One region of the Romboutsia sp. 1001713B170207_170306_H8 genome, then DNA from elsewhere that is predicted to be linked to it. Evidence: a T-box and tRNA genes for the amino acid it is inferred to sense, from the RefSeq annotation. Region 1 holds a T-box; the other holds one or more tRNA genes.
What was found. A T-box is a leader RNA that pairs with one kind of tRNA and senses whether it is charged. The one in region 1 lies ahead of leuS (leucine--tRNA ligase), so its partner is inferred to be a tRNA-Leu.
Positions count from the first base shown of each region.

Region 1 (26,832 bases):
CTGTCCCATGACCTTTATATGTTTCTGCAAAAGAACCATGTAAATAGAATTTTACTTCTTTTACAGGTTTACCTGCTATTTTAGAAGCAGTCTTTCCAAGTCTTGCAGCTCCTGCAGTATGGGAACTAGATGGACCTATCATATTTGGTCCTACAACGTCAAATACACTATAATCTTTAGCCATTGCTTTACCTCTTCTTTCTTAAATGTCTCATTAAATTAATTTCTGAAATCATTTTCACAAAACTTAAATAAAATTAATTTAATACCAATAATCTAAAAGCATCTAATTTTGTTAAATATAAATTTAATAGCATTAGTTATGCAGCTATTATATATACTTATTATTAATTAAATAAAAGCATCTATACTTTAATTTATTTTTTGTTATCTGCTAATTAATATTATATATAAAAAATCATTTTTATGGAATATTTTTTTTCATATTTTTTTATTTTCCAATTATTAGTTTACGTACTATTTTGAGATTTAATAGAATATAAAATGACCAGCATCTACTGGCCATTTTTTATATTTTAATTAAAGCTTATTATTCTACTACAGCTATAACTTCTATCTCAACTTTAACATCTTTTGGTAATCTAGCAACTTCTACACAAGCTCTAGCTGGCTTGTTTTCACCAAAGAACTCTGCATAAACTTCATTTATTAAAGCAAATTCATTCATATCTTTTATGAATACTGTTGATTTAACTACATTTGAAAAATCAGCTCCTGCTTCTTTTAATATAGCCGCTACATTTTCTAATGATTGCTTTGTTTGAGCCTTAACATCTCCTTCAACTATTTCCATAGTCTCTGGTACAAAAGGAACTTGTCCAGATACAAATAATAAATTTCCAGCTTTTATAGCTTGAGAATATGGTCCTATTGCTTTTGGTGCATTATCAGTATGTATTACTTGTTGTTTCATTTTTAATTCCTCCTAAAATCTATATAATCTTTAATACTTTACTTTATATTATACTACCCTATAATAAAAATTGTATATATTATTTTATAAATCTTTTATCTCAAATCCAGCAGATTCTATATCTTTTTTTATTTTTCCTATATGATCATGGTCAAATGTTTCTAATACAAATTCTGCAAGTTGTTTTCCTATATATGCTCCAGATGATAATCTAGACTGATTTGCATTTAATATGTTAGCTTTATTCTCACTTATTATTTTTGTTAATTGAGAGAATCCACCTGGTTGATCCACCATTGTTACACCAAATGAGTATCTTCTACCTTCTTTAGCTAGTCCTGTACCTATTATTCTATATAAATTATTAACATCTACATTTCCACCAGATATTATACAAACAATATTTTCATCTGATTTAGGAACATATTTTTTACTTAACAATGCAGCAGTTGTTACTGCACCAGATCCTTCTGCTACAACTTTTAAGTTTTCCATTAAGTACACTATACCTTGAGCTATTTCATCTTCTTCTACAAGAACTATTTCATCAACTAACTCATTTATTATTTCAAATGTCATATCTCCAGGAGTTTTAACAGCTATACCATCAGCTATTGTAGTAGCATTAAACGCAGTTGTAACTACTCCATGTTTTACAGATTCATGCATAGAAGGTATATTAGCAGTCTGTACTCCTATTATTTTAACGTTTGGATTTAATGCTTTTGCTGCAACTGCAACACCTGCTATTAATCCTCCTCCGCCTATTGGACATAAAATTGTATCAACTTTATTATCTAATTGTTCAAATATTTCAATCCCTATTGTTCCTTGACCTGCTATTACATATTTATCATTAAACGGATGTAAAAATGTTGCACCAGTTTCTTTTTGTATTTCAACTGCTTTTGCATAAGCATCATCGTATACTAATCCATTTAAAACAACTTCTGCTCCATAACCTTTTGTTGCAGAAATTTTTAATAATGGTGCGGTAGCAGGCATTACTATTGTAGATTTAATCCCGCTCATTTTAGCCCCTAATGCAACCCCTTGAGCATGATTGCCTGCACTTGATGCAATTACTCCATTTGCTTTTTCTTCATCTGTTAAATTTGCTATTTTATTACAAGCTCCTCTTACTTTGAAAGACCCTGTTCTTTGTAGGTTTTCGCATTTATAAAAAACGTTTGCATCGACCTTATTACTTAAGCCTGCACATTCTAATAAATCAGTTTTCTTAACTATATCTTTTATAGTTTCCTTTGCTTGCTTTATGTCTTGTAATGTAACTTGTAACATAATCGTCCCCCTAAAATTCATATTGATTTAGATAGTCATTTTTTTAACATTTAAGTGTGTTATTTTTTCCACAAACTAATTATATTATTAATAACTAGCTTTAGTCAATAATTATTAAATAAATTAATTATTTTTTTGACAAAAAAAGACTATTTGCCACTGAACAAATAGTCTTTTTATATTTTTAAAATTAAATTTATAAATTATTTTTTCTTCATGTACTTTCTTGTATCAAGTGCAACTGCCGCTATTATTATTACCCCCTTTATAATAAACTGTAAGTATGTACTTACACCAATAAATGATAATCCATAATTTAAAACTTGGAATATTAATACTCCAGTTATTATTCCACCTATACTACCAATACCACCAGAGAAAGATACTCCTCCTACAACACAAGCTGCAATAGCATCCATTTCATACATTAGTCCTGTATTGTTAGTAGCACTACCTACCCTAGCTGCTTCTAAAGATCCTGCAAGTCCATACAAAAGACCTGCCATAACGTATATTATTATTAGATTTCTAACAACATTAACACCAGATACTTCTGCTGCTTCTGGATTACCTCCTATAGCAAACATGTTTTTACCAAGCTTAGTTTTATTCCATATAAGCCACATTATTATACAAGCTATTACTGCATAAATTATAAGATATGGTAATCTAAACTCTCCTAATTGAAAACCTCCAACTGCTAACTGTTTAAATCCTTTATCAAGACCTGCTATAGGTTGTGCTCCGTATGGAGGTCTATCAAAGTATAAACTTGTTATACCATAGGCCAAAAGCATAGTCCCCATAGTAGCTATAAAAGGTGGTGTTTTTAATTTTGCAACTGCAAATCCATTTATTCCACCCATTATCCCACATATTATCATTACAAATAATATTACTGCAACCACCGGCAATTTTTGTAAATTAGGATACATTCTATATGCATAGTCTGTTGCTTGTAGCAATGATGCTGATACTACAGCAGCCAAACCAATTATACGACCAGCAGAAAGATCTGTACCTTGAGTTACTATTATTCCACCTATACCTAGTGCTATAATCATACGTGTAGAACATTGTGCTAGTATATTAGTTAAGTTTTTTATAGAAAGAAAGCTTGGTTCTATTATAATTATACCTATAAGTATAATAAACAGAACTATTGGTATTACATTATTTCCAGCCCACTCTATAATATTAAAAGATTGCTTTTCATTAGTTAGTGACTTTGTCTTCATGGCTATCCCCCTCTATAAACTTCGCTGATAATTTCATTATCTCTTCTTGCGTAGTATTTTTTGAATCTACAATTCCTGCAACTCTACCATTACTCATTACTAATATTCTATCTGTTACACCTATAAGTTCTGGCATTTCCGAGGAAATCATTATAATCCCTTTTTCTTTACTTGCTAAGTCATTTATAAGTTGATATATTTCATATTTTGCTCCTACATCTATTCCCCTTGTAGGTTCATCTAGCATAAGTATTTCAGGATTAGTTAGTAACCATCTTCCTATTATTACTTTTTGTTGGTTACCGCCTGATAAGCTTCCTATACTAGTTTTTTGCGATGGGGTTTTTACATTCATAGAATCTATAACCCACTTTGTATCTTTTCCCATTTTCTTATCAGATAAAAACAATACATTAGATTTATAAGAATCCATATTCGATATAACAGAGTTAAAATTTATACTAAGTTGAGGAAATATTCCCGTAGTTCTTCTTTCTTCTGTAACTAAAGCAAAACCATTTTCCATAGATTTTCTAGGATTTTTGTTTTCAATCAACTTTCCATGTAGCTTAATTGTTCCTTTATCTATATTTCTCATTCCAAACAATGCTTCTACAACTTCAGTTCTTTTCGATCCAACTAACCCAGCTATGCCAAGTATTTCACCTTTTCTTAGTTTAAAACTAACATCTTTTAACCCAAACTTTGTATTTTCACTTAACCCATCAACTTCTAATATAACTTCGCCAGGATGATTTTCTTTTGGTGGGAATCTATTTGACATATCCCTACCAACCATCATACTTATAATCTTATCTGTTGTTAACTCTGATGCATCCTTAGTCTCTATTAATTGTCCATCCCTCATTACAGTTACTTCATCTGATATTTTTAATATCTCTTCCATCTTATGTGATATATATATTATTGCTACATTTTTATTTTTTAACTTTGTTATAATTCTAAATAAATGTTCTACTTCCTTTTCTGTAAGAGATGACGTAGGTTCATCCATAACTATAACTTTTGAATTATAAGAAACTGCTTTTGCTATTTCTATCATTTGCATTTGAGATACTGATAGATTTCCAACTTTCTCTCTAGGATCTACATCGATATCTAAATCCTTGAAAATTTCTAAAGTATCTTTATACATCTTATTTTCATCTATAAATAATCCTTTTTTAGGATATCTTCCAAGCCAAATATTATCTAATATATTTCTTTGTCTAACTTGATTTAGTTCTTGATGAACCATTGATACACCATTATCAAGTGCTTGTCTAGTATTTTGAAATTCTATTTCTTTTCCTTCTAAGTATATTTCCCCTGAGTCTTTCTTATAAATTCCAAATAAGCATTTCATTAAAGTTGACTTTCCAGCACCATTTTCTCCCATAAGGGCATGTACTGTTCCTGGTCTAACATTTAAATTTACATTATCTAAAGCTTTTACACCTGGAAACTCTTTAGTTATATTTATCATCTGTAAGATGAATTTATTATCTATCTTATCCAATAGTTGATACCCCCTTTAGACGTTACCTATATATTTTAATTTAATACCTAAGAACTTATTTTATATTTATAAAAGCTCTTAGGTATTGAGTAATCTTTATAATATTATATTACTTAGCTTCATCTAAATTATCTTTAGTAATTCCTATATATGGTACACGAACAGCTTTAGTATCATCTAACTTCCATTCTGTTCCTTCTACTGGATCTTTACCGTTAGCTAAATTTACACATAAATCAATAACTGCTTTAGCTTGGTTTGGAGCATCATTTAGTACTGTCCCTACAACCTTATCATTCTCTATAAGAGTTACTATTTCAGGTATAGCATCAACACCTACAACTGGCATAAATTTATCCCCTGTAAAATATCCTTCTTTTTCAAGAGAAGCAACAGCACCTGAAGCCATACCATCATTATTACAAATTACAAATTCTATTTTATCTCCAAACTTAGCTAACCATGCATCCATTTTTTCAGTTGCTTTAGCTGCATCCCACATACCTGTATCTATTGCTAATTCTTCAGTTTCTATACCTTTCTCATTTACTGTTTTTATAACCCATTCAGTTCTAGCTTCTGCATCTGGATGTCCTGGTTCTCCTTTTATTAACACATATTGTATTTTTCCATCTCCATTTTTATCCCATTTTTCTTTGTTAGCTTCCCATTCTTTAGCCACAACTTCTCCTTGAATAACTCCTGATTCCTTAGATACAGTTCCTACATAATATGCCTTGTCGTAACTTGCTAAAGCATCTGCATCTGGCTCTTTATTAAAGAATACTACTGGTAAATCTGAAGCTTGAGCCTTTTCTATCACTGAACTTGCGGCTTTTGGATCAACTAAGTTTATTGCTAATACATTAGCACCCTTAGCTATCATAGTATCAATTTGATCTAATTGTTTTGCTTGGTCATTTTGGGAGTCATCTACTGTTATTTCTGCTACATCTTTAGCATTTTCCTTTAACTCTCTACTAACTGCAGATATAAAGTTATCATCTGCTTTATAAACTGTTGCACCTATTTTAGGCTGATCTGATGAGTTAGTTCCATCTCCTGAATCACTTGATGAACAACCTACCATTGAAAATAACATTGTAGCTGATAATCCTAATGCTAAAATCCCCCTCTTATTCATATAAATCCCCCTCTAATCTTTAGTTTTAACACTACGAAAGTGTTTTCCCTATAATTGTAGATGATTTTATTATAATTTTCAATAAATTATTTTATAATTAAATATTTTATAATAACGTTACTAATTATATGTGTTTTTAACACTATTTTAATTATGTATATAAAAAGTAGGACTATTATGTTTTAAATAAAACAAAATAGTCCTACTTTTATATACTTTATATGTTATTTAACAACTATATTAACTAATTTCTTAGGAACTGCAATAACTTTAATTACAGTTTTACCATCAACTAAAGCCTTTATTTTTTCATCTGCCATAGCTAAACTTTCCATTTCTTCTCTAGATACATTAGCTCCAACTGTTAACTTTCCTCTTACTTTACCATTAACTTGAACTACAACTTCAACTTCATCTTTAACTAATGCAGTTTCATCATATTTTGGCCAGCTTATATCAAATACACTGCCTTCTTTACCTATCATAGTCCATAATTCTTCTCCCATATGAGGAGTAAATGGAGCAAGTATAGTTACTATAGTTTCTATACCTTCTTTTATAACTGCATTATTTCTATTATCTAACTCTTTGTACTTATACATTTCATTTATTAATTCCATTAAAGCAGATATAGCTGTGTTAAATCCAAACTTTTCACTTAAATCTTCTGTAACTTTTTTAAGTGTTGCATGAATTGTATATCTCATAGCCTTATCTTCTTTAGTTAATTCACCTATAGTACAGTCATCCTTAGCAATATCAGCTAATTCATCAACTAATCTGTAAACTCTATTTAAGAATCTATAACATCCTTCAACACCTTGTTCAGACCAATCTAAATCTCTTTCTGGCGGTGCTGCAAATAGTACAAATAATCTCGCTGTATCAGCCCCGAATTCTTCTATTATTTCAAGAGGAGAAACTACATTACCTTTTGACTTACTCATCTTAGTACCTTCTTTAAGAACCATACCTTGAGTTAATAAGTTTTTAAATGGCTCTTTGAAGTCAACAAGTCCCATATCATTAAATGCTTTTACAAAGAATCTTGAGTACAGTAAATGCATTATAGCATGCTCTACACCACCTATATATTGGTCAACCGGCATCCACTTATTAACTACTTCTGAGTCAAATATATTTTCAGTATTCTTAGGATCTATGTATCTTAAGAAGTACCAAGAAGAATCCACAAATGTATCCATTGTATCAACTTCTCTTCTAGCTGGTTTACCACAACAAGGACAAGCTGTAGTCATAAATTCTTTTGAAGTTGTAAGTGGAGATTCACCTTTACCTGTAAACTCAACATCTGTTGGTAATAATACTGGTAAATTTTCTTTTTTCTCTGGAACTACACCACAATCATCACAGTAAACAACTGGAATTGGACATCCCCAGTATCTTTGTCTAGAAAGTAACCAGTCTCTTAATCTATAGTTAACTGTTTTCTTTCCTATTTTCATTTCTTCTATTTTTTCTATTATCTTATTGAAAGCTTCAGATGCATCCATTCCATTAAATTCACCTGAGTTTATCATTTTATTTTCTTCATCTATTACTGGTAATATCTCTAAGTTGTATTTTTCAGCAAATTCTCTATCTCTTTCATCATGAGCAGGAACTGCCATTATAGCACCTGTACCATAATCTGCTAATACATAGTTTGCTATCCATATTGGAGCTTTTTCTCCTGTTAAAGGATTAACTACATATTTGCCTATAAACATACCTTCTTTTTCTACATCTGTAGAAGTTCTTTCTATTTCTGTCATTGTGTGCATTTTTGCAACAAACTTTTCTACATCTGCTTCATATTCTGTTCCAGCAACTAGATCCTTAACTAAATCATGCTCTGGAGCAAGTACCATATATGTAACACCATGAACAGTATCTGGTCTAGTTGTAAATACTGTCATAGACCTATCAGTTCCATCTATATCGAATACTATTTCAGCACCTGTACTTTTTCCTATCCAGTTCTTTTGCATTAATTTAACTTTATCTGGCCATCCATCTAAAGTATTTAAATCTTGAAGTAATTCTTCAGCATAGTGAGTAGTTTTAAAGTACCATTGTTCTAAATCTTTCTTTATAACTACAGAATCACATCTTTCACATTGTCCTTGAACAACTTGCTCATTTGCAAGAACTGTTTCACAAGATGGGCACCAGTTAACAAAAGATTTCTTCTTATATGCTAATCCATGTTCTAAGAATTTTAAAAATATTTCTTGAGTAAATTTGTAATATTCTGGAGTAGAAGTTGCAACTTCTCTATCCCAGTCATAGCTAAGACCCAATAATTTTAATTGGCCTTTCATATCTTCTATATTTTCCATAGTCCATTTATGTGGATGTATACCATGCTTTATAGCTGCATTTTCTGCTGGAAGACCAAATGAATCCCATCCCATTGGATGAAGTACATTATATCCTTCCATTTTTTTAAATCTAGCAACAACATCACCTATAGAGTAGTTTCTAACATGACCCATATGTATTTTCCCTGATGGATATGGGAACATTTCTAAAGTATAATAGTTTGGCTTAGAATTATCTAGTGTATTAGTTTTATACTGATCATTTTCAGACCAAGTTTTTTGCCATTTAGCTTCTACATTTTTATGATTGTAAACGCTCATTAAAATTTCCTCCTTTGATATTTTGATTAAAATAGTCTATAAAAGTTATTTTATCCATGTTTAGATAAATTTAACTTATATGATAAAAAAATCCTCAGTCTCTAAACAATATTGTTTAGGGACGAGGATTATATCTTCGCGGTACCACCCTAATTAGTCTAAAATTAGACTCTCTTAGATAGTTTTTATGCCAACTACGGCCAAATAGATTATTTCTAGCAAGTTCAAAGTTCTAATTTACTAGTTCACAGCAACCACTAGCTCTCTGATAAAATTTTTGCTTTTACTACTCTAGTCTACTTGATATATTTATTATTTATAATTAATTATATTATCATTATTATGCTAAAGTGTCAATATCTACGTATGGAGCGTCTTTCCATAATTTTTCTAGGTTATAGAATCCTCTTTGTTCTTCATTAAATATATGAACTATAACATCGCCATAATCAAGAAGTACCCAAGTTTGACTTTCATATCCTTCTTTTCCTCTTGGCTCTATTCCAAGCTTTGTTAATTCATCTTCTACATTATCAGCTATAGCTTTTACTTGTCTTTGAGAACCAGCTGTAGCTATTACAAAGTAATCACATAAGCTAGATACTGCTCCTATATTTATTATAGATATATCTTGACCAATTTTATCGTCTATTGCATCATATATTACTTTCGTCATTTCATTTACTGTCATTTTAATTCCTCACTTTCCTAATTTTAAACACGTTTTATTATTATACCATAAATAGTGTATAGTAAGCATCTTATTTTTAAACTGCATCTATCTATTATATACTATTATTTCATAATAATAATTTTTTAGTTATTTTTTCATTATATAATTACGTGCACTTACAGTTCTTGGGTGTATCAACTGATTATTATCTATTACAAATTTTATCGTGTTATTAAATGATATGAGTAATGCCTCATCTAATTTACCACTATAAGTTAATTCTCTTAATAAATCTACATTTGGAAAATTCCTATCTTTTTCTATTAAATCTGCCATATAAATTATTTTTTCTAATAATGACATATTTTCTTTTCCTGTTGTATGATATCTTATAGCATCTAGTATTTCTATGTCATTTATTTCAAATTCATATCTAGCTATGTATGAACCTATAATACTGTGAGATAAAGCTAAACTTTCCATTTCTAATTCATCTAATTTTATATTATATTTTCTAACATAGTAATCGACTTCTTCTAAGGTTAAATATTTAGCACAATCATGTACTATACCTGCTATGTATGCTTTTTCATTATCACAATTATATATTTCACATAACTTTACTGCACATTCTGCTACATTTAAAGAATGATTTAATCTTCTTTTAGGTAACATATCTTTTAATTTTTCATTTATATCCGTTAAATTCATTTACTTTACTCCTATTTTATATAAATTTTTCTCACGCATATATTTTTCTACATTTTCTGGTAATAAATATTTCACTGACTTTCCAGACTTTAGTTGCTGCCTTATGTAAGTAGATGATATATCTAAAGATGGAACATATACGCTTATAATTTTAGCATTATATTTTTCTTCTAAATTTTCAATTTTCTCTTGTGCTTCAAGTAAACTTATTCCCGGTCTTGTTGCTGCTATAAAAGTAGCTAGTTTAAAATTTTCCTCTACTTCTTTCCAAGTTTCAATATCACAAATTGCATCTGCACCTGTTATAAAGAATATTTCACAATTGTTATATTCTTTTTTTAGATGTCTAAGTGTATCTACAGTATAAGTTTTATTTTCATTTTCTATTTCAAAATCCAATACTATAAAGTTCTCATTGTTTCTTGTAGATATTAAAACCATATTATATCTATCATATTTATTAGTTACATTTTCTAACTTATGAGGAGGATTTCCTGTAGGTATGAATATAATCTTATCTAACTTATACTTATCTCTAATAAACTCTGCTGTTGCTAAATGTGCATAGTGAATTGGATCAAAAGTTCCCCCCATAATTCCAATCCTTAATTTAGAGTCACTATTTTTAAATTGTTCTAACTTATGAGTATTTATATCTTTTGCTCTTTTAAGTAGATCTTCAATGCTCATATTTAATCTCCTTTTTTACAAATATATTTTCATTGTATCATTATTTTTATTTTATTTAGGTAATAATTTGTATTTTTTAGTATATAATCATATTTATACATATCTTTACTTTAAAAATTAAATTTTTAACATTGATTCAACTAATTATTTAGTCAACTATCTGATATTTTACATTATTTTATATAAAATTCAAGATGTAAATATACAGATTAATATAAATAGCATTATTAAGGAGTTTACATATGGCTATAATTACGAAAATAGAACAACAAAAGAAAAACCAAGATAGAGTTAATATTTATGTTAATGGTGAATACTTCACTGCTATATTTAAAGAATTAGTTTTCACATTTAACTTGAAAAAAGGTGATGAAATTGATGAAGATTCATTAAGATCACTATTAAATGATGAAATGTATATAAAGGCTAAAAATAAAGCTCTTAATATATTATCTAAGGCTGATCAATCAGAAAGAAAAATAAGAGAAAAATTATCTAATGATTTTGAAGAAGATACAATCAATAAAGTAATTGAATTTTTAAAAAGAAATAATTTTATCAATGATAATTTACTTGCACAAAAAATAGTTAACACTAATCTTAATTTAAATAAGTGTGGTAAAAATAGAATAAAACAAAACCTTTATAATAAAGGCTTAGATTCAAATGCTATAAGTGAAGCTATTTCTGAAATTGATAGTGATGCAGAATTTGAAAATGCAATGTATCTTGCAAAAAAAAGATATGACCGAATAAAAAATGAAGATAAAAGAAAGATTTATCAAAAACTATCTCAACATTTAACATATAAAGGATTCAATTATGATATTATTAAAAGAGTATTAAATAAATTACTAAGTGTTGATGAATATGATTTATAATTTATATTTCCATTTGGAGGTTATATTATGACAAAATACATTATAGGAATTTTTAGCTTTTTATTAGGATTATATAACTTAAAGCAATTATATAAATTAGATAGCTAAAAATAAAAGTGGGTCGTACTATTATTCAGTACAGACCCTTGTATTTTATCTAATATATTTTTTTAGTAACTTAGCTACAGGTATTCCTATTAACATACCTATTAGTATTTGAGTTATATTACCTGGTATTGATAAAATTGCCTTAGTATGACTTCCATATAAAATAATTTCAGTTATATAATATCCAAATATCATCCAAATACCTGATATAATTATTCCAAGCATATTTGTAATTATATCATTACCTTTTTTATTCCTGGACCAAGATATACTTCCTATTATGTAACCCATTACGCCTCTTACTACAAATGTAAATGGTGCCCATATTGCCCATTCTGATAATAAATCAAATAGCCCCATACCAAAAGCACCTGCTATAGCACCTTTTTTCTTACCAAAAACTATCGCAGATATAAATAGCATAGTATTACCTAAATGTACTAATCCTCCAGTTGATTCAAGTGGTAACCTTATATTTATAAACCTAGTAGCTATAAATACTAATGCTATTAATAATCCATTTTCAGCCAAATCCCTAGAATTAATTTTTCTATTATTACTTTCTACAATTTGTGATATATCTAAGTCATCTTTTATTAACTTATTTTCCCCCATCATATCCACTCCCTAAAACTTACTTTATAACTAATTTTACTTCATCATAATACTTATTAAATAATTCTACTAATCTACCATTTCCCTCAAATCCAAGATATCTCAAAGATTCATCTATAAAGTTTAATACAGGTATTAGTTTTTCTACTCTAGCATTTTCTCCCATATGACCTATTCTTATTACTTTATCTGAGTAATTACCTAAAGATGTTGCTAAAATTAAATTGTATTTTTTTAATAAATTATCTGTTAATTTTTTTGCACCTATATTAGATGGTATTTCAACAACTGTGACAGTGTTAGAATAGCCTTCTTCTAAATATAAATTTAACCCATATTCTTTTATAGATTTCCTAACTGCATTAGCTATTTTTTTATGTCTTATTAGCACATTTCCTATACCTTCCTCAAGTATATTATCTATAGCTTTATCTAATCCCATTATGTCACTTATAGGCATCGTATATGGAAACCATTTATTTCTATAATAATTTTCCCATATTCCTAAATTACAATAGAAACCTATGATTGGAGTTTTTCTATTTCTTATAACACATTTAGCCTCATCACTTATACTAACTATAGTAAGACCTGCTGGTGCTGATATAGCTTTTTGTGATCCTCCTAGGGCTATATCAACTTTCCAATCATCAACATTAAGTTCTTCTCCAATCATACCCGCCACAGAATCTACTACTGTCAAAATACCATATTTTTTAAGTAAACGGCAAATCTCACTTAAGTTATTTAATACGCCTGTTGGAGTATCACAATGAACTAATGTTGCATATTTAAAGTTACTATCTTTTTTTAAAAATTCTTCCAATTCCTTTGTCTTAATATCTTTAGTGTATTCTCTTGAAAAGTAAGCTACTTCTCCTCCATACATTTTTACAAATTCATCAAATCCCTTACCAAATATTCCATTATCAATTACAAGAACTCTATCGCCCTCTTCAGTAAGTGATGCGCAAGCTGCTTCTAAACCTAGTATCCCTTCTCCACTTAATATGTAAACATCATTTTTTGTATTTATTATCTTACCAATCTTATCACAAGTATTTTTATAAAACTCAAAAAAATCTATATCCAGGTCTGGATTTGTTGTAGCTATAGATCTTGCTAACCTCACATTTTCTCTAACTTCTGTAGGACCTGGAGTATATACTAATTTGTTATTCATTTAAATTGCCCCCTTTTTTATTTATATAAGTCATTATATATCAATTATAATTGTATTGTATTATTCTAAAAACATTTTATAATTGTATCAGTACATTTATAGTTTTATATTTTAATAAATAATTTACTTTTATATTCTCCAAAACAATAAAATAGAGCACTTCTAAGCTTACCTAGAAGTGCTCTATTTTAGTTTAATATAAATATTGAGTATAATGCTATGTGATATAAACATATACCTACATAAATTATATTAGAAAAAAATATAACTAATTTAGTTATATTAGATAATTCGTTATTTATTTTATTTAATAAAAGTATAACTAAAATTGTAGGTAAAATTACTTTAATTAATAAAAATAATAATGGATTAATTTCATACATTATTCTTAAAAAGCTATTTAACTCTTTATAAAACTCATATTTTAAACCGATAAATGTTGCTATTCCGTCAAATATATTTAACAACATAATAGATATTAATCCGTACTGTGTTTTACTTTTTCTTAATGTATCTTCCATAAATTACTCCTATAAAATTAATATAGTTATTATTAATTTTATAGCTTTTAAGTTATATACTACATTAATCTAATTAGTAATTTTTATTCATAAATTATATAAGTTAGCTCCTAATAACTGCTATTATTTAAAAACTTACTTCCTATAATATTATATCTTATTGAAAATTTTTACGATTTTATTTCCTAAATTTTTCGCATAATATATATTATAGATACTATTAAAATCATTATCTATAAAAGGAGAAATTTATGATAGATTTAATTTTACTTGGATGTGGAGGAAATATGCCTATGCCTAATAGGTCTTTATCTTCTCTTTTTATAAATTATCAAGGAAGAAAGATATTAATCGACTGCGGTGAAGGCACACAAGTTTCTATGAGAATGAAAAACTGCGGATTTAAAAATATAGATCTAATATGCATAACCCATTTACATGGAGACCATATTATTGGTATTATTGGTCTTTTATCTACTATAGGAAATAGCTCTAGAACAGAAGATTTAACAATTGTAGGTCCTGTAGGAATAGTAGAAACCATAAATGCTATTAGAATTTTAGTCGAATATTTACCTTATAATATTAATGTTATAGAATATCCTAATGGTAGTTTCTCTCTAATAAATGAGTATTTAAAAGATTTAGAAATATCAACTCTGGATCTAGATCATTCTACTGAGTGCTTAGGATATAGTTTTTATTTCAAAAGAAAAGCTAAGTTTGATGTGAAAAAAGCAACAAATAACAATGTACCTAAAATTTTATGGCAAAAACTTCAAGAAGGAAAAGATATAAAATTTAAAGATAAACTTTATACTCCAGATATGGTGTTGGGAGATGATAGAAAAGGAATCAAAATAAGTTTTATTACAGATACTAGACCACTATTATCTATACCTGAATTTATAAAAGATAGCGACTTATTTGTATGTGAAGCAATGTATGGTGATGATTTAGATATCTCTAAAGCTGTAAAAAATAAACATATGACATTTAGAGAATCTGCTAATTTAGCTCGCTTAGGCAAAGTAAGACAGCTTTTATTAACTCATTTTAGCCCATCTCTAGAAAACCCTCATATTTATAAAGAAAATGCAACTTCTATTTTTGAAAATACTATTATAGGTGAGGATAGACTTGAGCTACACCTTAACTTTTATGATGAAAAATAAAAAAATGCCGCATAACTTGTTTCTAAGTAATGCGGTATTTCCAATTCTATTTATTGTTTCTAATTTCTTTTTGAATTTTTTTCAGAGCGTTCTTAGAAACTCTAACTATGTCTTTTTCTAACTTTCTATCTTCATAACTAATAAACAAAGTATTTAAATCATATCCATCTGGATATAAATCCTTTGCCTTTATGTGTAACTTTATTTTTCTTATATTAACATATATAAAATATTCTTTATATAAAACTTTTACATTATTAAATTTATCAATTGTTTTATACACTATTACATAATCATTATAATCCAATAACATAACTTTATCTCCTACTTCTAAATTAGGAGTATAAATTGAATTAGGATTTATATTAAATCATCCTTCTAGTGGTATATGATTACTATTTTCTAATATTTTTCTTGCTTCTTTATTTTCATTTAATCGTCTTTTTACTATATTAAAATTATCACTTGTAATTAACTTATCTATAAGCTCTTTTCCTAATGAACTTACACAATATACCTTTATTAATTCTTTTACTATATCTAGTTGTAATTTTTCAAATGTATCTATATTTATTTATCTTCTTATTAATTTTTTAATATGACTTCTTGATAAATAAGGGTTCGTTAGCCTTCATACTCCTTATTTATTAAGAAGTCTTACTACGGCCTCATTATATTTAAATTTTTTTAAAAATTTTCTCCTTCCAGTTAAATATAATTTATTAAAAAATAGGTAGAGTCTATATTTAGAATACTATGAGCTCTACCTATTTATGTAAATTTTATTTATATATTTATATTATAAAGTATATAATTAATGGAACACAAAGTATATATATACCCCAGTTTAACTCTTTATGCTTTCCTGCTAATACTTTAGTAAGCATATATGATATAATTCCTATACTTATACCATTAGGTATACTTGATGTAAATGTTGTAAATATTATTGTAGCAAAAGCTGGGAATGATTCTGTAAAATCATCTAATTCTAAATCTTTTATACTCGATATCATAAGAAGTCCTATCATTATTAAAGCTGGTGCTGTTGCTTGATTTGGAATCATCGTTGCTATAGGTGTTATAAATATTGTTAAAGCAAAACATATACCAGCAGTTAGTGCTGTTAAACCAGTTCTTCCACCTTCTTCAACTCCTGCTGCTGATTCAATAAATGTGGTAATAGTTGTTGAACCAAATAATGCACCTATTGTTGTTGCTAATGCATCTACAAAGAATGGTTTATTTATTTCAGGTAAGTCTCCATTTTCATCTAATAAATCTGCTTTTGCTGATACTCCTATTAAAGTTCCTAATGTTGAGAAGAAATCTCCAACAAAGAATGTAAACATTAATGGGAAGAAACTCCATTTAAAAGCTGATATTATATCTAACTTAAATGCTATAGGTTCTATTGAAGGTGGCATTGTTATTAAACTTTGTGGAATAGATGTTATTCCCATTGGTATACCTATTATAGTAGTTATTATTATACCTATTAGTACTGATCCTTTTACATTTCTTAAATTTAAAAATATTAATATTACTAACCCTATAATAGTTAAAATAACCGCTGGATTAGTCATATCTCCCATTGATATAGATGATCCATCTATAACCATTAATCCTCCATTAGAAAATCCTAATGATACTATATAAAATCCTACAGCTATTCCTATTGCATGTTTAACATTTTTAGGAATTAATGCTACTATAATTTCTCTTAATCCTAGTAATGTTAATAATAAGAACATTACTCCTGAAATAAATACCATACCAAGAGCAGTTTGCCATGATACAACTCCACCTGCTACCAAAGTATATGCAAAAAATGCATTACTTCCCATTGCTGGAGCTAATACAAATGGTAAATTTGTATATAATCCCATAAATATAGAAAATATTGCTGCTAATAAAGCTGTAACTACAGTCACTGCTCCTATATCCATACCGGCAGCTGACATAAATGTTGGCTGAACTATTAATATATATGCCATAGTCATAAACGTAGTAATACCTGCTGCTACCTCAGTTTTTACATCTGTTTTATGCTCTTTTAATTTAAATAATCTTTCTAACATAATTCCTCCGTATAACTTGTCTTATATTATTTATATCGTGTTATCGTTTTACGAACTAGATTTTAAATTTTATATTAAATGTTCACATTTGTCAATATTATTCGTCATTTTTCTACATTTTCTATTAGATTTTATGTATGTATATGAATTTTTAAGCCAAAAAATAGAATAGTAAACAATAATATAAATTATTCACTATTCTAATCTAATATTTTATTTAATTATTTGCTAACATTACCTGCAACATTTAATACATCCCAAGTTCTTGCAAATGGTGGTGCATAGCATAAATCTAACATACCTAATTGATTTGTAGTCATCTTACCAAATATCGCTGTCGCTAATACATTTGCTCTTTGAACTGAATCCTTAAATCCTGCAACTTGTCCACCTAAAATCACCTTAGTATCTGCATTATAAACAAGCTTTACATATATTTTATCTCTACCTGGATAGTAGTTAGTCTGATTAAAATCACTTATAAATTTAGCTTTATAATTTAATCCTAAACTTTTAGCTTTTTCTTCTGTTAATCCAGTTGATGCTGCTTCCATATTCATAACTTTTATACAACTTGATGCCAATGAACCTTGGAAAGCATTATTAGCTCCAGCTAAATTTTCTCCAACTATTCTACCTAACTTATTTGCTCCTGTTGCTAGAGGAACAAACATATCTTCATTTGTAACTATATTTTTTATAGTTGCACAGTCTCCTGCTGAGTAAACATCTTCTACAGAAGTTTTACCATACTCATCAACTATTATAGCTCCATTTCCTAACATTTCTATTTTAGTATCTTTTAAGAATGTAGTATTTGGTCTAACACCTGTAGCTATTATAACTAAATCAGCATCTATTCCACCTTTATTAGTTATAACTTTTTCTACTTTAGTTTCTCCTATAAATTCAGAAGCTAATTCTTCTAAGCGTAAATTAACTCCATGAGACTTAATTTCATCTTCTAACACATCTGTTATTTCTTTATCAAATACTGCATTTAAAACTCTATCAGCAGCTTGTATAACAGTTACATTTTTACCTAATTTCTTAGCAGCTTCAACGGCCTCCAATCCTATAAATCCTGCACCTATTATAACTACATTTTTAACATCTTCTTTATTTAGTATTTCTTTAACTTTTATACCATCTTCCATAGTTTTTAATGTTGAAACATTCTCAAGATTAACATTTTTTATAGGAGGTATTATACTACTCGCTCCTGTTGCTATCATTAATTTATCATAAGAATCTTCAAAAGTTTCACCAGTCTTAACATCTAAAACCTTTAATTTCTTATTATCAGTATCAACTGCTGTAACTTCTTTAAATATATTTAAATCTATTCCAGATTCTCTAAACTTTTCTGGGCTTCTAGCTATCATATTATTAGCATCATCAAAGAATCCTCCAACAAAATACGGTAATCCACAAGCTCCAAATGATACTACATCAGTTTTTTCATATACAACAACCTCATAATCAGGTTTCATTCTCTTTAATTTAGCTGCTGCAGACATACCAGCTGCAACCGCACCAATTATAACAACTCTCATATTATGTCCTCCTCAAATATTATATTTTGCCTTATACTGTAAATAAATTAACCTCTTAGATATTATATTAACATTTTAAAGTATAAAAATCTATTTTTATATTTATTTTTAATTCTATATATCAATATACCCAAATAGTAGTATCTTAATATAAAAAAATTCTAGTCATTTACAATAAAATTCATTGAATGACTAGAATTTTTTAATACTTATTATAATTAGTAAAAGTAACTTTATAACTATCTTCTTGCAGCTCTTTTAGTTATTTTTCCTTTTTTAGTTACTGTATTATCTTTAACTTTTGCCTTGGCTTGCTCTTGTCCTGGGAAAAGTATCTTTGGTTCTTCATTGTTTCTTCTATATATAGTAAATTTAAAACCTATAGCTTGTACGAACTCTGCTCTTAATGCATTACATATTGCATTAGCAGTTTCTTTAGCATCAAGACCTGCAGTTTCAAGTATAGTAACTTTTACTATTTCTCTACTATCTAACATAGCATCTAATTGATCTAAGAAACTTTCTGTTACACCTTCTTTACCTATTTGAGTTATAGGCTTTAAAGTATTAGCTATTGATCTTAAATAAGCTCTTTGCTTTCCTTTTAACATAATGTCACCTCTTTATTTATCCTAGTTGTAGAATTCAAATTCAATTTCATAAATCTTAACTGTATCTCCATCTTCAATACCCATCTCTCTAAGCTTATCAAAGACACCTTCTGACTCCATAGCTTTTTGGAAATATTGAATTGATTCCATATCTTCAAAGTTAACAGAATACATTATTCTTCTTAAAGATTTACCTTTAACAACATATATTCCATCTTCTATTTCAACAGTTAATCCTTCATCTTCATTAGATTGATCTAATTCTGGTCTATACATTTCTTCTTCTGTTACTAACTCTACATCTTCAACTTCTTTTAATAATTGAGATACATAAGCTATAACATCATCTATTCCTTGACGAGTAGCTGCAGACATTTTAAATACTTTATATCCTCTACCCTCAAGTTCTTCTTTAAATTCTTCATATACACTTTCATCTTCTAAAATATCCATTTTATTAGCAACAACTACTTGTGGTCTATGAGAAAGTTTTTCATTATATAGTGATAATTCTTCATTTATCTTATCAAAATCTTCTAATGCATTTCTACCTTCGTGTCCAGTTATGTCAACGATATGTATCAATACCTTAGTTCTTTCTACGTGTCTTAAGAAATCATGTCCAAGACCAACACCTTCTGCAGCACCTTCTATAAGCCCTGGTATATCAGCCAATACAAAGCTATCACCAAATTTAGTTTGAACCACACCTAAGTTTGGAGTTAACGTTGTAAAATGATAGTTAGCTATCTTTGGTTTTGCTTTAGTCACAACTGATAAGAATGTAGATTTACCAACATTAGGGAATCCTAGTAATCCTACATCTGCTATCATTTTAAGCTCTAGAATTACCCATCTTTCTTCTCCATCTGTACCAGATTTTGCAAAAGCTGGAGCTTGTCTTACTGCATTGGCAAAGTGTTGATTTCCTTTTCCACCTCTACCACCTTTTGCAACTACAGCTCTATCGCCTTCTTCTTTTAAATCTGCTATTATAAGTCCTGTAGCTTCATCTCTTATTATTGTACCAGGTGGAACTTTAAGAATTAAATCTTCTCCATTTTTACCTGCTTTTTTCTTTTTACTTCCATCTCCACCAGATTCAGCAAGGTACTTTCTTTGATATTTGAAATCCATCAAAGTTCTAAGACCTAAATCTACCTCAAATACTATACTAGCACCTCTTCCTCCGTCTCCTCCATCTGGTCCACCAGCTGGAACATATTTTTCTTTTCTAAATGCAACCGATCCATTTCCACCGTTACCAGCTTTAACAAAAATTCTTGCTTTATCTATAAACAAATTAATCACCTACTTGATTAAGACTTTTTTTTATTTTCTCCAAACTATAAATATTATATATATATATATATAATTTGAGGAAATCATCTATTTACAACAAAAAGGAGTGTAAGAACACTCCTTTTCTCATATATATTATTCAGCAATAGATACTGGATATACGCTTACTTTTTTTCTTTTCTTGTCTTTTCTTTCGAACTTAACAGTACCGTCTATTAATGCGAATAAAGTGTCATCTCCACCTTTACCTACATTAGTACCTGGATGTATCTTAGTTCCTCTTTGTCTTACTATTATACTACCAGCAGTAACTACTTGTCCGTCATATCTCTTAACACCTAATCTTTTAGATATAGAATCTCTACCGTTTTTAGAAGACCCTACCCCTTTCTTAGATGCAAGTAATTGTAAGTTCATGTTTAACATATTGGAGTCACCCCCTACTTTTTTAAGATTTTTATATTTTTTGGGTATTCCCTTTTAATTTCTTGAATAGCCAATTGAAAATGATTTAATAATAGCTGAGATTTCCCTAAAGAATTATCTTTAACAATACATTCTATATGTCCTTCTTTAGCTTCTATTTTTTCAAATTCAACTTTTTGTAATTTGTCTAAAGAGTTTATAACTGCAACTGCATTAGATGTAACTGCAGAACAAACTATATCATAACCTATTTCAGCATAATCAGCATGTCCCTTTAAACAAAAACCTTGAAGTAAGAAATCATCATTATAATAATAATTAACTTTTATCATTATTCAACCTAAATACTAAGCGTTTATTTTTTCTATAACTATCTTAGTGTATGGTTGACGATGTCCTTGTTTTCTTCTGTAGTCTTTCTTAGCTTTATACTTGAAAACTACAACCTTCTTAGCTTTACCTTGTTCAACAACTTTTGCTTGAACAGAAGCACCTTCAACAACTGGAGAACCAACAACTAACTCTCCGTTCTTAGTGCAAGCTAAAACTTCGTTTAAAGTTACAACATCACCAGCATTAGCTTCTAACTTTTCAACGAATAATACATCACCTTCAGCAACTTTATATTGCTTTCCACCTGTTTTTACTATAGCGTACATTAAATACACCTCCTCGGTCCAAAACTCGCCATAAAGGTAATTTCTAAAAGAAATTTTAAGACCTTTTTTGTGCGGCATTACATTTATTAATAATACTATGTTTTTTTACATTTGTCAACTAAGTATTAAAAATAATATTTATTTTTTCGTAACTTATACTGTCACGTCCTGTCGACTTAATAATAATATCATATTTTTTACTAATTGTGTTTAAAATATTTTTCCATTTTTGATTTATTTCTTTATATACTTCATTATTTAATTCTATGGATATACTTTTATATGATGTATGTTCAGATATTCTCATAACTTCTTTTTCTATATCATCAATTATTGAATTTATAGATTTTAAGTATGAATGCTCTTTACAAGTAGGGCAATCACCTAAAAAGTATGTATCTATAGAGCTCTTTTCTCTTCTTCTTGCAACCTCTACAAGACCTAGCCTAGTTAATCCCAACACTTCAGACTTTCTTTTATCTTTTTTAAGCTCATCACTTAATATTTTTAGCAATTCTTTTTTATATTCCTTTTTATGCATGTCAATAAAATCTATAATTATTATTCCACCTATGTCTCTAAGTTTAAGCTGTCTTGCAATCTCTTTTGCTGCTTCTAAGTTAGTTTTATATACAGTTTCTTCTAACTTTATACTTCCTGTATATTTTCCCGTGTTTACATCTATAACTGTCATTGCTTCAGTTTTATCTATTATTAAGTATCCACCACTTTTTAACCAAACTTTTTTATTTATAGATTTTTCAATTTGTCCTTGAACTTTATATAAGTCAAATACATCTTTATTCTTTTCTAATATTAACTTATTTACGTATTCTTTATTTATTTCTTTTAAAATATTTTTTAATTCACTATACTTTTCTTCATTGTTAACAACAATTTGATTTGTATACTCATTTACATTATCTTTTACATACTTTGATGCGAAATCTAAATCTTTATATAAAAGTTTAGGACCCATACCTAATTTAAATTCTTTACAAATTACTTCATACTTTGCCTTAAGATACTCTAAATCACACTTTAATTCCTCTAGTGTACATCCTTGAGCTTCAGTTCTAACTATTATTCCTAACCCCTCTTTATTTATTGCATTTATGATTTTTTTTAATCTAAATCGTTCTTTTTCATCTGTAATTTTATTAGACATAGTAGACCTATCATTAGATGGTATATAAACTAAGTATCTTCCTGCTATACTTATTTCTAAATTAAGTTTTGCCCCCTTACTTCCTATTCCTTCTTTATTAACTTGTACCATTATATCTTGACCTGATTTAATATCTTTATTTTTACCTAAAGGTAAATAAGCTAATTTATCAAGTCCTATATCCACAAATCCCGCCTCAATTCCTGGCTTTACATTTTTTACTACACCTCTATATATATTAGATACAATTTTTTCATTTGTATTATCTTCTATAAGCAATTCAACTAGCTTATCATCTTCAAGTATTGCAGTTTTTTGTGATAAAACTAACGATTCTATAACTATATTTTTCATTTAAAATTCCTTTCATGTTTTACTTCAGCATCAATCTTATTATAGTATAAACTAATTTATAGTTTTATAGATAAGTTAATAAGCATTTTTATTTTTACAAAAATTTTCATCATAAAATTTGTAAAAATAAAAATGAGCGCACTATAAAAGTACACTCATCTTATTATGAATTACATAGGAGAAACTAATTGTCCATCTTCTACTACATATAAATCTCTTCTTAATATATCTACATCTAATGGGTCCATCTCTATGTCTAACATTTCTAATACTTTTGGTATAAATATATTAGTATTTAGATTAGCTTTAGAACCTGTAGCTATAGTTCCTATTAAAGTTAAATTATTATCTTCTAAACTTAAAATATCAAAGAATTTTATCATAGGTCTTATATTTGACTCTACTATTTTACCTTTTTTATTTTTCTTACTTATCATTATTTCTTCTTTATTCATAAAATCAGTTATTCTAGATTTTACGAATTCCTTGCTTATAGAATTTTCTAATTCTATATTGAATAAGTACTCTCCATATTCAATTGTTGATGCTAATGAAGGAGTCTTAGGATCAATTTCTTCTGCTTTAACAAATTCTATACCTTGTGGTAATTCTTCATTTATTCTAGTTAAGAATTCTTCAACACCTATTTCCTCTTCTATTTCTATATCTACATATTCACCATAACTTTCAGTTCCTAAAGCTAATGCATTTCCATAACTCATCTTTGGATGAGGATTATATCCTTGAGAATAAGATAATTCTATATCCGCTCTTCTAAAAGCTCTTTGTAAAAGTTTTTGTAAATCAAGATGTGATATGTATATCATATCTCCTTCTTTTTTAAATTTTACTCTTATTATTTTGCTCATAATTAACATAACCCCCTTGTAATGTCATTTGCATTTATTCCACATCCATGACATTGATGTCTACAGTCTGGAGATACTTTATCTTCTCTTGCTTTTTCATTTTCTCTTATTAAGAATTTCTTAGTAACACCTACATCTATATGATCCCATGGGAATACTTCTTCATATTGTCTTTCTCTATTAGCATAGAATGCTATATCAAGATTATTCTTTTCCATAGCTTCTTTCCATGTATCTAAATTAAAGTATTCTGACCATCCATCAAACTTAGCTCCAGCTCTAAATGCATCTAATATTACTTTACCTATTCTTCTATCTCCTCTAGCTACAACAGCTTCCATTAAACTTGTTTTAGAATCATGATAATTGTATTTTATATCTTTATTCTTTAATTTTTTAACTAAGTGTCTTTGTTTCTCTACAACTTCTTCAGTATAATCTTGTCCATGCCATTGGAATGGAGTAAATGGTTTTGGTACAAATGTTGATGTACTTACTGTTACTGAGAAACTTCTTCTTAATTTTCCTCCATTAACATCTCTGTAAGTATCTATAACATCGTATGCTAAATCTGCTATACCATCTAAGTCATCATAAGTTTCAGTTGGAAGACCTATCATGAAGTATAATTTAACACTGTTCCATCCCATTTCAAATGCTTTTCTAGTAGCATTCTTTAAATCTGCTTCACTTACACCTTTGTTTATAACATCTCTTAATCTTTGAGTTCCTGCTTCTGGTGCAAATGTAAGCCCCGATTTTCTTACTTGTTGTATTTTTTCTGCTATTTCCATAGAAAAATTATCTAGTCTTAATGATGGAAGTGATATACCTACATTTTGTGGAGTATACTCATCAACTAAGAAATCCGTTAACTCTCTTAACTGACTATAATCACTTGTACTTAATGAAGATAATGATATTTCATCATATCCTGTATTTTTCACTAAATTTGCAACTATTTCTTTTAATCTATCAACACTTTTCTCTCTTATAGGTCTGTATATCATACCCGCTTGACAGAATCTACATCCTCTTGTACATCCTCTGAATAATTCTAAAACTACTCTGTTATGAACGGTATCTATATAAGGAACTATAAGTTTATCTGGATAGTCTACAGTTTCTACATCTCTTATTATTCTTTTTTTAACTTTACTTGGAACACCATCTTTATTAGGTACTACTTCTTTAACTGTTCCATCTTCATTGTATGTAACATCATAGAGGCTTGGTATATATACACCTTCTATTTGAGCTATTTTTAATAAGAAGTCTTCTCTAGTTGTTTTATTTTTCTTCCATTCCTTATAAGCATTTATAACTTCTAAGTTAACTTCTTCACCTTCACCTAAAATTGCTATATCAACAAAATCAGCTAATGGTTCAACATTATATGCACAAGGTCCACCTACTAGTATAAATGGATCGTCTAATTTTCTTTCTTCTCTAAGTAACGGTATATTTGCTAAATCTAATATATTTAAAATATTTGTATATGAAAGCTCATATTGAAGCGTAAATGTTACAAAGTCAAAATTAGTTATAGGCTCTCTTGATTCTAGAGCAAACATTGGTATATTTTTTTCCCTCATTATATTTTCCATATCTACAGCTGGAGAGTATACTCTTTCACAAAATACATCTTCATCTTTATTTATTACATGGTAAAGAATATGACTTCCTAAGTGACTCATCCCAACTTCGTACAAATCAGGGAAACAATGAGCATATCTTATTAAGTTTGGATTAGTTGTATCTTTATGTATAGAATTAACTTCATTTCCAAGATATCTAGCAGGTTTTTCAACCTTTTTTAAAATTCTTCTTAAGTCTACTTTATTCATTTATTATTGAAACCTCCAATAAATTTATTACTTTCAAAAAGCATAATTTTTATTATACACCATAAAATATAGATAATGCATTAAAATTTGATATTTCCAAAATTAAACTATTGAAAATTAGGTGATTTATTTTATTATATTAATATAAAAACTTAGTTTTTGTCGAATGATTTATGTATATTGATTATGATAAAAAATAATGCTATTTTAGTATATATAGTATTTTTTCCCAAAAACTTTAATTTATATATTTTGTTTAAACTAAATATTAGTGGGTATACAATATACATATATGTATATAATTAGTTAATTTACTAGGAGGTTGTGTAATGAGTAAAGTATTTGAAGTAAAAGAAGATATCTACTTTACAGGAGTTGTAGACAAAGATTTAGAGGTTTTCGATATAATAATGGAAACTGAATTTGGTACAAGTTATAATTCTTATATAATAAAAGATGAAAAAACAGTTCTATTTGATACTGTAAAACCAAATTTTAAAGATGAATTTATAAGTAATATATCAGAAATAACTGATGTTAAAGATATAGACTATGTGGTAATTCACCATACTGAACCAGACCATGCTGGTAGTTTAAAATATATCTTAGATTTAAATCCA
Region 1 is NZ_JADNAX010000005.1:127,379-154,210, forward strand. Features, by position in the region: gene sdaAB (L-serine ammonia-lyase, iron-sulfur-dependent subunit beta) at 1-184, opposite strand, end outside; gene I2A66_RS11285 (RidA family protein) at 551-934, opposite strand; gene ilvA (threonine ammonia-lyase) at 1,019-2,236, opposite strand; gene mglC (galactose/methyl galactoside ABC transporter permease MglC) at 2,440-3,474, opposite strand; gene mglA (galactose/methyl galactoside ABC transporter ATP-binding protein MglA) at 3,452-4,993, opposite strand; gene mglB (galactose/glucose ABC transporter substrate-binding protein MglB) at 5,103-6,137, opposite strand; gene leuS (leucine--tRNA ligase) at 6,362-8,782, opposite strand; T-box leader at 8,897-9,091, opposite strand; gene rsfS (ribosome silencing factor) at 9,123-9,473, opposite strand; gene yqeK (bis(5'-nucleosyl)-tetraphosphatase (symmetrical) YqeK) at 9,603-10,166, opposite strand; gene nadD (nicotinate-nucleotide adenylyltransferase) at 10,167-10,856, opposite strand; gene recX (recombination regulator RecX) at 11,099-11,737, shown strand; gene I2A66_RS11335 (ECF transporter S component) at 11,891-12,463, opposite strand; gene I2A66_RS11340 (pyridoxal-phosphate-dependent aminotransferase family protein) at 12,480-13,643, opposite strand; gene I2A66_RS11345 (DUF5658 family protein) at 13,832-14,164, opposite strand; gene I2A66_RS11350 (ribonuclease Z) at 14,416-15,339, shown strand; gene I2A66_RS11355 (hypothetical protein) at 15,386-15,652, opposite strand; gene I2A66_RS11360 (NCS2 family permease) at 16,134-17,420, opposite strand; gene I2A66_RS11365 (CoA-disulfide reductase) at 17,642-18,976, opposite strand; gene I2A66_RS11370 (YhbY family RNA-binding protein) at 19,216-19,587, opposite strand; gene obgE (GTPase ObgE) at 19,609-20,889, opposite strand; gene rpmA (50S ribosomal protein L27) at 21,025-21,315, opposite strand; gene I2A66_RS11385 (ribosomal-processing cysteine protease Prp) at 21,330-21,647, opposite strand; gene rplU (50S ribosomal protein L21) at 21,663-21,974, opposite strand; gene I2A66_RS11395 (Rne/Rng family ribonuclease) at 22,093-23,496, opposite strand; gene I2A66_RS11400 (TIGR03936 family radical SAM-associated protein) at 23,667-24,365, opposite strand; gene I2A66_RS11405 (TIGR03960 family B12-binding radical SAM protein) at 24,368-26,212, opposite strand; gene I2A66_RS11410 (FprA family A-type flavoprotein) at 26,542-26,832, shown strand, end outside.

Region 2 (6,411 bases), on a different contig from region 1:
CTTAGAAAAGAAAATACCAGCTGGACTTGATTTAATAGTTATAATAGTTGTTGCTACTCCATTAGCTTACTTAATAGGAGATGTAACAAGCCCAGTAGTTAACGGTGTATTATCAACAGTAGGATCTGTTTTAACTGAAGCATCTTCTGCTTCTCCAATATTAATGGGTATAATACTTGGTGGACTTATAACAGTTGTTGCTACTGCTCCACTTAGCTCAATGGCATTAACTGCTATGATAGGTTTAACTGGTGCTCCAATGGCAATAGGTGCATTATCAGTATTCGGTTCTTCTTTCATGAACTTTGTATTCTTCTCAAAAATGAAGTTTGGTTCTAAGAAAGATAATATAGCTGTTGCTATAGAGCCATTAACTCAAGCTGACTTAATATCAGCTAACCCAATACCAGTATATGTTACTAACTTCATAGGTGGTGCTATGTCTGGTGTTATAATCGCTTTAATGGGACTAACAAACAACTCTCCAGGAACTGCTACTCCAATAGCTGGGCTTGCTGTAATGTTTGCTTACAACCCAGCAACAAAAGTTATAATAACAGCTGTAGGATGTGCTTTAGTAAGTATATTAGCTGGATTCATAGGATACGCTATATTCAAAAATTACAAAATAACAACAGCTGACGTAGTTAGAGGAGAATCTAACGAAGCTGCTTAATAAAAAAAGTCGTTATCAATATTGGTAACGACTTTTTAATATTTTATTTTAGTTTCGATTATATCTAAAACCGAATGAGATATTAGGTATTTATAAGTATTAAACATATCATTTCCGTTATTATCATTATCAGTATTCAACCATAATTCTAACGAAGAAACTAATCCTATGGTATAATACCTTGCTACACTTTCCTTAGTCATAATATTAGTTAATTCTGTTTCTTTTATTCCATATTTATCTAAAATTTTATTAAACATATTGTATATACTATTAGATAATATTTCTTTAAATGAATTTTGACCTGTAACTTCAAAAGATCTGCTTATGAACTCCTTATTTTTATCTAAGTGAATAAATATCATTTTTAATGCTTCTAATTCCATATCCTTATCTATAAGTTCATATACATTTTTCATTATATATTCTTCAAAGCAATATTCTAATATTTCATACTTGTCTTTGAAGTAATTATAAAAAGTAGGTCTAATAACTCCAGCTCCGTCTGTAATCATTTTAATAGTTATTTTTTTAAAGGAACTATTCAGCATAAGTTCTTTAAAACTATCTGCTAGTAATTTTTTTGTCATCTCCTTTTTTCTTTCCATGAATCATCCTACTTTCATTTATATTTATAAGATAAATATATTACATTTTCATTTATAAATCTATATATATATTTACTTAAATTACTAATAATTTATTACATGTGAAAAAAGCGTTGATATTAAAATATCAACGCTTTTTAATGGTGCGGATGAAGGGAGTCGAACCCCCACGCCAAAGGCGCCAGATCCTAAGTCTGGTGCGTCTGCCAATTCCGCCACATCCGCAAGATTTATTATACTATAAATGTAGCAGAATTTATAACTTAACGCAACATAATTTAATTGTTTTTTGCTTTTTTTATTAATGTTGCAACTCCTACTCCCATCATGAGTATTCCCAATAGCATTTCCGTATTAGCAAGCATATATGTACGAGGTATAGGTTCTGAATTTATACATCCAACACCTGCAAACATACCTACACTTAAATTAAATGCTTCATTTATAACACTTAATATTTCTTTTAAATTTGTACTAGAAAGATATCCAATTGAAAGCCTTATAGTTTCATCTCCAACTTTAACTCCTATAAATAAATATAATATTGTATATATAATCATAATACTAATAGATGTAACTACTGGAAATAGTGCTCTTTGACCATAACCACATGATATCCAATATATATATGACCCTATTTTAGGAGTTATTTTTTTTAATGATTTCCTTTCAAAAACCTTACCTAAATAGTAGTACTCTGAAGAATTATCTGGTAAGTTATTTTCCTTAAATTTATCTGATAAAGTTTCATAAGTCATATAAATACCTTCATATTCCTGTTTCGTTTTTTCCCTTGGAATTATTTTATCAAAACAAGTCTTTTCATCAAATTTTGTTTTATCTTCATCTGTAAAGTCTAAATCTATAATATAACAACTTAAAGTTTTAAACCCAGATAAATTACAATCTTTAAAATTAATTTTATCTAGCTCACAATTTTTTATTATACATTTTTTCATATAAGTAAGTTGAAATGATGTATTTATTATTTCACATTCTTCAAACAAAGCTAGAGATAAATCACAATTCATAAATTTAGAGTATATATTACATTTATAAAAACTACAACCTAAGTTATCCTTATTATTAAGAGATGGTAATTTTTCAGTTCCTTCTTTAATAAAAGAACAATTTTCAAATATAACTCCACCTTTATAGAAATTACAATTTTCAAATACACAGCCTATAAAGTTACAATCTTTGTATTTTATATTTTTAAAATTACAATCTATAAATTTCGTACAAAGTATATCTTTACTTTCTATAATCCTAAAATCTGCCTCATCTAAAATACCATCTTTTCCAAATTCAATACCTTCAAAATTTTTAAAACTATACTCTTTGCAAGGAGTATAATCCATTACATTCTCCTTGTTCTTTAGTATATATTTCATTATATTTTCATTATTTTTTTTTCTATTTATTATTTGATTATTGATAGAATGTCGTTCTTCTTTAAAGTTTATATATGCCATACGTAACTCCTTATAACGTTAAAAAAACATAAGTTTAAGGGATTAGTTAAAGTAATAAAAACTAATTGTAATTTATTATATAAATAATCCCCTTTAAATTATATTCTATCTATTTTATATATTTTATATTCTACTTACTCTACTTTCTTTCCTAAAACTTGAATACCAATAAATAATGCTATTATTGATAACGGTAATACAATATATATAGACATTCCTAAACCTACTGGTATATACCCAAATATAATAGTTATTACAGCTGTAAATAAGGCATATGGCAATTGAGTTTTTACATGGTTAATATGATTACATCCAGCTCCCATTGATGATAATATTGTTGTATCTGATATTGGTGAACAATGATCTCCAAATATCGCTCCTGTTAATACTGCACTTGTACTTACTATTATAAATGACATTTCTAGATTCATAGAATATGCTAATGGAATTGCTAATGGCATAAGTATTCCCATTGTTCCATATGATGTACCTGTTGCAAATGATATTATAGCTCCAAGTAAAAATATTATAGTTGGTAACAAAAATGGAGGAATTGCATCGGATAATAAGGTAATTAAATATTTTGCAGTACCTAATTCTTTAATTACAGAACTTAATGACCATGCACATACTAATATAACACAAGTTATTAATAAACGTTTAAGACCTTCCATCCATATATCTATAGCTTCTGAAAAAGTAAATATCTTCTTAGTTGTTGCCATAATAATAGCAATTATACCTGCAAGTAATGATGATTGAAAAAGTGCTATTGAAGCATCTGATGCACTAAAGGTTTCCCTTATCGCTACAAATGATATTGGTGATTCTTTGAGTAAATTAATTAATGCTTGACTATCTCCTCCTATAATATTTTTATATCCACTAAAATAAAAAGAAAGTAACGCTACAACTATAAGTACTCCTATTGGTAATATTGCTGTTGACATGCTAGGTTTTAATCCTTTTTGATCTAAATGTTTTATACCTTCATTTGAATCGGATATATCTATACCATGTTCAGAACTTATTATACCTTCTTTTCTTGCTTTAACTTCAGCCTTTCTCATAGACCCAAAATCTTTAAGTAAAAGTACACTTATTACTATAAAAAAAAGGATTAGTATATTATAAAATCTATAGGGTATAGTTTGAACAAATACGCCAAATGCATCAGCATTTACTCCTATTGTACTAAATGCATCCTTAATAAGACCAAGTTCCATACCTATCCATGTTGAAATAACTGCTATACCTGCCACTGGAGCAGCTGTTGCATCAACTATAAACGCTAATTTTTCTCTAGATATTTTCATTTTGTCAGTTATAGGTCTCATCATTGTTCCAACTATCATTGCATTTGCATAATCATCAAAAAATATGATAAGACCTGATAACCAAGTAATAATTTGAGAACTTCTTCTATTTTTAGCTCTTTTAGATAAACTTTCTGCTATTGCTTTAGCTCCTCCCATTTTAGTTACTAAATTAATTAATCCTCCTATAGCTAAAACTTGGAGTATTATTCCTGCATTCCAAGTATCTGCTAAAGAAGTAACCATTCTATTTATAACATCAATAAAAGCATCAACTATTCCATAAAATATATTATTTCCAGGAATAGTTAGTAACAAACTGCCAGAAATAATACCTATAAATAAAGATGCTATTACATTTCTTGTTAAAAATGCTAATATTATGGCCACTATCGGAGGAATAAGAGTTAATACCTTGTATTTTTGAGCATTGAAATAACCTACGTCTACCTCTGCGGCTAAACAAATACTTGGCATCATAAGTAAAACAAAAAAAGCTATGATAACAATCCACTTATTCCTATTTTTCATAAAACACCTCCTTGTACATATTAAAAGTACAATATTGTTAATGTATTAATATTACTCCATTATATTCAAAAAACTAAGGAAAGAACCTGTCCTTTATCAATTTATTTTTGCACATAAAAAATTCCACAATTATGTAGCTATTATTTAATACTACACAATTGTGGAATTTTTATTTTATATCATATTATACACATTCTTCAACTATATCAACTTTTCTTCCGAATATTTGTACACCTATAAATACCGCTACTATTGCAAGTGGTAGTACTATGTATACTGGTATACCAAGTCCAGCTGGTATATATCCAAATACTACTGTTATTAATGCCGTAAATAAGGCGTAAGGCATCTGTGTTCTTACATGATCTATATGATTACATCCTGCTCCCATTGACGATAGTATTGTAGTATCTGATATAGGTGAACAATGATCTCCAAATATAGCACCTGTTAATACCGCACTTGTACTAACTACTATAAATGACATATCTGGATTTATAGAATTAGCTAGTGGAACTGCTAATGGCATAAGTATTCCCATTGTTCCATATGCTGTACCCGTTGAAAATGATATTATAGCTCCTAATACAAATATTAAACTAGGTAATAAGAATGGTGGGAATGAACCTGATAGTAATTTAATTAAATATTTAGCTGTTCCTAATTCCTTTATTACTGAACTTAATGACCAAGCACATATTAATATAACACCTGTTATAACTAATGTTTTCATACCATCTACCCAAACTTCTATAGCTTCTGAAACTGTAAATATTTTTTGAGATACCGCCATTACTATAGCTACTACACTTGCAAGTAATGCAGACTGGAATAACGCAACCGATGCATCTGATGCACTAAATGCTTCTCTAATTGATACAAATGATAATGGTGAATCACTAAGCAATTGTATTAAACTAGCATCTTCTCCACTCATTATAGAACTATATCCACTATAGTAAAATGCTATTAATGCGGCTACTATCAATGTTCCTATTGGTATTATTGCATTCCATATACTTAATTTAACACCTTCTTTTGGTTCTAAATCTGAATGATCGTTTACAGAATCTATTGCAATCTCAGAATCTAAACTTTTGCCTTGTCTAGCTCTTATCTCTGCCTTTCTCATAGGACCAAAATCTTTTAATAATAAAGTTGTTATCACTATAAACGCTAGTATTAGTATATTGTAAAATCTATATGGTATTGTATTTAAAAACACACCAAAAGCGTCTGCTTTTATACCTATTCCATTAAATGCATCTCCTATTAATCCAACTTCAAGACCTATCCAAGTTGATACTATAGCCAATCCTGCTATTGGTGCTGCTGTTGCATCTATTATAAATGCTAATCTTTCTCTTGAGATTTTCATTTTATCTGCTACTGGTCTCATCATAGGTCCTATGATAAGTGAATTTGCATAATCATCAAAGAATACTAAAAGCCCTGCAAACCAAGTTATCAATTGTGTACTTTTTGCAGTTTTGGCTCTTCTTGAAAGGCCCTCAGCTATTGCTTTAGCTCCTCCCATTTTGGCAACTAAATTAATCACTCCCCCTATTGCTAAAACTTGAAGTATTATACCTGCATTCCACGGATCTGCTAAAGACCCAACTGCTCTGTTTACAACATCTAAAAAAGCATTAACTAATGCAAAGTGTACACTTGAACCACTTATATTTAAAATAAAACTTCCTGACAAAATTCCAATAAATAATGATACAACAACATTTTTAGTTATAAATGCTAAAACTATTGCAACTAATGGAGGTATTAGTGTCCATATCCCAAATTTATTT
Region 2 is NZ_JADNAX010000001.1:763,414-769,824, reverse strand. Features, by position in the region: gene I2A66_RS03685 (PTS sugar transporter subunit IIC) at 1-676, shown strand, start outside; gene I2A66_RS03680 (TetR/AcrR family transcriptional regulator C-terminal domain-containing protein) at 712-1,284, opposite strand; tRNA gene I2A66_RS03675 (tRNA-Leu) at 1,426-1,509, opposite strand; gene I2A66_RS03670 (pentapeptide repeat-containing protein) at 1,563-2,759, opposite strand; gene I2A66_RS03665 (Na+/H+ antiporter NhaC family protein) at 2,894-4,606, opposite strand; gene I2A66_RS03660 (Na+/H+ antiporter NhaC family protein) at 4,791-6,411, opposite strand, start outside.
Region 2: it has a tRNA-Leu gene. The T-box ahead of leuS (leucine--tRNA ligase) is inferred to sense a tRNA for this amino acid. The anticodon was not compared.